One region of the Blautia aquisgranensis genome, then DNA from elsewhere that is predicted to be linked to it. Evidence: riboswitches for the same ligand, from Rfam matches in the RefSeq annotation. Region 1 holds a riboswitch; the other holds the start of a gene.

Region 1 (3,196 bases):
CTACGTGAAACAAAATGGAAAAAACCAGTTCTTCTTCTATCAGCTGATAGAACGAAAAGACATATCCATTTCCAGCGTAGGCAAAGATCTTAATCTGATCGCAGATTCACTCCGTCAGAGTGGCAGCTATCATGGTGCACTTGATCTGAATTACCGTGATTTTGCCCGACACTATGAATATCTCAGTCAGCTTATGATCCGCAGTCAATGCCACTGCTATCTTGTAATGGTTACTATGACAACTGCCTCAGGTACATTGCCTGATATTGAAGCGATCGAACAGGCTCTGGAATATATGGAACAGTCAATCCGCCAGAAAATCCGGCGGGTAGATATCTGTACGCGTTACAGTTCCATGCAGTATCTCATTATATTATTTGAGCCTATTGAAACAAAAATTCCAAATATTATGGAACGTATTTTCCTTCAATATTATCGCCTGTGCACAGATCATGATTTTCGTCCAACTTATGAATACATATCCATGAGCGAAAAGGCTCCAAAGCAGTAATCTTGAGGATACTTTTTCAGATACAGAAAAAGCCGGAAGGCGAATGTTTCACGTGAAACAATTTCACCTTCCGGCTCTTTTATTCTGCTCTTACCGTTTTCTTCTTTCTTTTCCGGAGCAAGTATAATATTTCTCTTTTGCCTGATACATTCTGATATCTGCTTCTCTGGAGATTTCCTCAAGCGATCTCCATTCTTTTTCCTTCGAATATACATATCCGCTTGATATCGTAATAGAATTCACCAGTTCTCCCTTCCAGTCACTTACCGTTTTTTCAAACGTTTCCCGAATTTCCTTCAGCTTATCCTCATTTACAAAAATAATGCTTACAAATTCATCTCCGCCGGTCCGGTAAACCTTTCCATATTTTCCGAAACACTGCCGCATACATTCTGCCGCTCCCTGAATCAGTTCGTCCCCGGCTGCATGTCCCTGCGTATCATTCACACATTTCATCCCATTTACATCCATCGCTGCGTAAACAAACTCGGATCTTATGGACATTTTTTTAATATCCTTTTCATAAACTCTTCGATTCAGGCACTGAGTAAGCTCATCTATATTAGATTTTACCACTTTCACAAACATGTAAATAATCCAGACTGCCGCCAGAAGAAGATATACACCAACGATCACCAGCGCGATCATATTCATCTCACGATTCATTTCTGTTGAACAGACAACACCCACTGCATAGTCTCCTACTATCCGGAAGGTGCATCGGTACTTCACGCCATCGGTCCAGTTTACCTCTGTAAACAACGTATCTTCGTCATCACCCTGTTTAATGATTCCAAGATCATCCAGTTTTTTCCCTATTTCCGAAGAATCTGTCGCTCCGTATATCTCACCAGTTTTCTTTTCTGCCACATATATGCGGATTCCCTCATATGCCGGCATATTATCAATGAGCGCCGGTATCTCATTCTGCTTCAGTTCTTTCATCAGACGCACCGGTTTAATACCAACCTGAACCATATATGAGCCTGTTTCATCCCAGGTCATTGCATACATCATCTCTTTACCCTCCGATGTATTCGGCGTAATGTCCTGGCACATGGTAAGCTTCTTGTCTGTCAGCATTGGTTTAAAATAAGATATCTGTTCTCCAGAGTCAAAGCTGAATCCATAATATCTTGGTATTGTTCCGCCATATATAGTTCCCGTCGAATCAAAAAGATGAATTTCATCTACATCCATCAGCTTTGCGATTTTTTTCAGCTCAGAGGCTCTTTCACCCGCCTCCGGCTTTGCATTGAGAATATAGGCAACCGCCTTCGCACGGATAATATAATCGCTTTTCAGATCTTCGACCATATCTTTCTCCGATTCCTCATTCTTCTCGATCACGTTGACAACACGATCCAGCAAAACCTCTGATGTTTTCGAAATATTACGGTTATTGATCATATTAAGGATCTCCGTTTGAATCAACAATGCCACAAGAATAATCCCAACTGCAAGAAGAATAACTTTAACGACCCTGTTCAGTTTTCTTTTTTTATTATATTTTCCTTTCTTTCGCATCTCTGCTCCCTGCCAGCCTGTGTTCTTCCATATTATAGCATCACATATAACAAAGGAATTCCTGTTATGGATTTCCATGCTTAATGTAATACTTTCCTGAAGTGCTATATTCAGTTAAGCTACTGTAAGCAAAAAATACATGCACTATGGTAGTATCTCTTTTTTACTATAGTGCATGCTCGTATTATAAACTCAGTCAGTGAAATCTTCTCTCTCTAAATATCCACTTAACATTCTGCAACTGGCTGCCATTTTACAGGCCCTATAGCTTTGCGTCGCAATCTTTCGACTGCTTTGCCTTTTATTCTCTATTTTTCAAAGACTATTATAGCTCATTGTAACCTGTCTTTTCAATAAAAGTTTACATTGTTCACAAAAGAGACCCAGAAAAAGACAATTCCCTTAACTGTTCCCGGTCTGCCTCCGGCACCAGTTAACCCTCTCAGTCACAGTGATATTAATTTCCTGCTTCAATAGACGTTCGCATTATTCACAAAAAATCTCGCTATAATCATTTACTGTTCAGCAATATTCCCCCACACCTCTCCCACAACTCCTTGTGAATATAGGCAATTAAGGTTATAATCAAACAAAGGCGTCATCAATTATGTTAAAAAAGCCAAAAGCAACAAAACACATGTTTCACTATAAATTTCTGATCGTATCCTGCAGTGTCTGCCTGCTGCCCCCTCTCTTAAGCGGCTGCGGCACATCTTCCGCCGATATCTCCCAGGAAACCAGCAAACTTCCGGTTATCACGATCGGCTGTGATACCTACTCTCCGTTCTCCTATCTGGATGTAGACGGAAATATCACAGGCATCGACGTCGAACTCGCTGATGAAGCATTCGGAAGAATGGGATATCAGCCCGAATTTCAGATCATCAACTGGGAAGAAAAGAAAGACCTGGTAGATACCGGTGCGATTGATTGTATCTGGAGTTCTTTCACCATGGATGGCTGTGAAACCGAGTATAACTGGGCAGGTCCATATATGCAGAGCCACCAGGTAGTCGCAGTCAATCCTGACAGCGATATCCATACCTTATCCGATCTCAAAGACAAAATCAGTGCAGTCCACCACAAAACCGGAAGATATCATTCGTTCTCATAACGGTACCCTGCCTGAATTAAAAAAAGTGAGCTCTGTTCAGAAAA
Region 2 (3,196 bases), 300 kb from region 1:
GAATCCTCTATCTCGCCGCGTATGATCACATTACGGACCCATCGTTCTTCTCCATTCAGAGTGATACGGCACTCCAAAGCCAATTCGGTTTCCAGACCCTTCAGCCTTTCTGCAATATAACCACGGTCGTAAAAAGAGGATACCGCCTTCTTATCTTTCTCCACAACATAGGAATCCACAAAATGCCGGATCAGTTCATCCCATGTATGACTCTGTTCAAAGACTGTCATCAGGGATGTTTCAACCTTAAAGGTATCAAAAGTATTCGCTTCCAGATTCACATAATACTCGCACAGATCTGCTTTCGTAAAAGCCCGGTGGAAAGCAGCAGATTTTTGTGCCTGCATGATTTCTTTTTTCTCCCCATCAATGTTAATAAAAATCCCGGCAATCCTGCTGGCAGAACCATCCAGACGGCGTATTACTTCTGCCGATGCCCGAAACCACTGGTATTGATTATCCTTCATTCTCATACGATACTCTACCTGGTATTTTATCTGGTTCGTCTTATCCTTAATTGCCGCCTGAAGCTGCACCATTACTCTTTCTTTATCCTGTGGATGCAGAAGATCTGACCAGGATTCCAGTTTATTCGGAAAGTCCAAAGTGTCATGATAGCCAAGCATTTTTCGGAATTCATGACTCCAGTTTGCATTCACAATCTCACTGTTTTCGTCACAGTCAAAATACCAGAAGCCGGAACAGATAGCCTCATTGAGCAGTGCCAGATTTACATGATCCCAGTTGACCTGTACGGACATAACCCAGATCTGTCTGCCCGCCTCATCTGTCGCATCTTCTTTATAAAGCCGTACATTATTCACTGTACCGTCTGCTGTAAGGATCTGTGATTCCCCTGCTCCGTGAAGCTGCAAAAAACGATCTCGATCCAGTATATCTTCCTCGCCATAAAAGAAATTTTTCAATGAGCCGTTTGTCTGCTTCATAAAAGAGTCGAATGTATATCCTGTACTATGTAACAGCAGATTGCTCACAGATAAAACAGACAGGTTTTGGTCATAATATCCTGTCATTATGCCTACCCCGCCATTATTTTCCAGTGTTTTCTGTACTGCCTGTGACATGGCCTGTGTCTGTCCCGGTACAGTCTCACTTAAAGAATATATTTTGTCTTCATAATTTCCCATTTTATAAAAATCCTCACTCTGTTTCATGCTTCGTTATCCTGCTTTTATCTATATACAGAGAACCCGTCCCTGCCAGTTTTCTTATCCATTTTTGCATACAAAAAAGGACACCTTCTAAAACCTGCCAGCGTCCCTACTATATTTCTTTAACATCACACTGATTTTAGCCCCTTCTGGCTTTGCGTCCCTGCCTTTCAGCAGGTTTGCCTTGAAATAATTTCCATTTTTATCAAAAATAAAATACCATGAAGTTTTTCATACGTCAATAATGTTGGATAGAAAATCCGTGTATTTTGCGTATGTCAGGTTGCATTGTCAGGGATTAGGATGAATTTTGGCTATTTTGCACATTGATATTATTATCTGTTATACATATAGTAATATTAACAGGACTCCCCGCACCTCTCAACGATGTGCCCCAGGGGAGATATTTTTTTATATGAAGATATTATTGAAGAAATAATATAAAGTGGAGTTCTGGTTTAGGGAATTCCATTTTTATTGCTTGTATTTGCTTTGTTATTAGCGTACTTTGCTCCCATATGATATCCTGTTTTTTTCACATATTGCATTTCTCCCTTCTGAAGTTCTCTTTTCAGTTACATGACTATACCAGAAGTCGGGGAAATAGCAATTCAGCAGATGTACCGAAAATGCGTGGAGGAGATTGGGGATAGTAGATAATAGGGAAAATTAGGATAAAAGAAAAGTCATGGCTCTGCCATGACCTTTCAATTTATATTTGCTGTCTTATTCAGCAGAAATACCTGCCAGTTTTACATTTACGTTATAAGTTGCCGGGTCTTCTGCTGCTGCATTATTGACACAATCAGCATCGGTACCTTCCATCCAGATATAAACACGCATTTTTACGCCATCATACCCTACGGAAGAAGCAATTTTTTGTGTGCCAGATGAAACTTCATAGTTCTTTCCAACCTTCGTGGCTATCCAGTTTTGACTATTCTGATCGGTATAAGTAGTAGCATAAATATATGGATAAGTCACTGCTACTGGTTTTAATTTTCCGTCTGTCTTCGTGCAATCCAGCACATCCCCTTCTTTTCCTCTTGCAGTATTGTAATCTGCCTCCGGATTTTTTTTATTGCTTATGGCAAAAATATATTCACCCTGAGCCGGCTAGTCTCTTCCTGTTCTGTGTACCACAAAACCTGCACGGATTGCTGATGATATGGGATTCTTCTCGTCGCTGTCCTCAAAACCGATATCCGCTATGTATATATCTGTAGAATTTCCATTTGTTCTCAGAAACAGACTGGTCTTATAGTAATCACTATAGTCTCCTTTCCCAAAAAGGCTGGCCACCAGATTGCTCTGATTCTCTGTTCCGTTGGTAAAACCCAGGACTTTCTGGAATCCTCCGCTGATCCGGTTGGTTGATACAGGATTCAGTCTCCCCGAAAAGCTGTCCAGCACAGCGGCTGATCCATATGTTCCACTGTATGAATTACTGATCTGCAGATTGACACCTGCGCCCGCTGCCATACGGACTTTTGTTGTATGACGGCTTGTATTATATACATACCATGCATATGTTGCTGAAATCACTGCAAGCAATGCAATAAGGAGTGCCACTGTGCCTGTAGTAAGTCTGCCTTTCAGTTTTTTCCTGCTGGATATATCTGATTTATTTACTTCATCAGAAATAATAGGCACCTCCATTTCTCTATATTCGTCAAGGTGTACTTTTTTATTACACTTTTATAGAATATAATATCATATTCATGTATTTTCAGCAATTCATCATTAACACTGTTTTTTTCTTTTATATCACTGAAACAAAAAGCAGACCGGAGCCTGAAATGCCTGCCGGTCTGCAAAATATATCATATTTTATTTACGATTATAATTGATGAGACAGCCTTTCAGAATGATTTCTCTCTCATCATCTGTCAGTTCTCCAAGTGTAACGTCGAATTCTTTCAGTGTATCGCCGTCAACTGTATAACCTTTGATCACATCTGCTTTCTCTTCTACTGCCTTGCGGATTCCCGGGAAGAACAGATAATCGCCGTTCTTGAACGGAA

The links. Region 1 has a riboswitch for cyclic di-GMP ahead of WMO28_RS02015 (diguanylate cyclase domain-containing protein). Riboswitches for the same ligand answer to the same signal wherever they lie in the genome.
Region 2: it holds a riboswitch for cyclic di-GMP, as region 1 does, so the genes downstream of both, WMO28_RS03295 (response regulator) here and WMO28_RS02015 (diguanylate cyclase domain-containing protein) in region 1, are expected to answer to the same signal.

Annotation. Positions count from the first base shown of each region.
Region 1 is NZ_JBBMEJ010000002.1:3,770-6,965, reverse strand. It holds gene WMO28_RS02020 (HD domain-containing phosphohydrolase) at 1-511, shown strand, start outside; gene WMO28_RS02015 (diguanylate cyclase domain-containing protein) at 602-2,038, opposite strand; cyclic di-GMP riboswitch class I at 2,272-2,347, opposite strand; gene WMO28_RS17150 (transporter substrate-binding domain-containing protein) at 2,646-3,152, shown strand; gene WMO28_RS17145 (transporter substrate-binding domain-containing protein) at 3,109-3,196, shown strand, end outside.
Region 2 is NZ_JBBMEJ010000002.1:302,347-305,542, reverse strand. It holds gene WMO28_RS03295 (response regulator) at 1-1,148, opposite strand, end outside; cyclic di-GMP riboswitch class I at 1,261-1,366, opposite strand; gene WMO28_RS03290 (hypothetical protein) at 1,899-2,201, opposite strand; gene WMO28_RS03285 (hypothetical protein) at 2,289-2,825, opposite strand; gene WMO28_RS03280 (hydratase) at 3,003-3,196, opposite strand, start outside.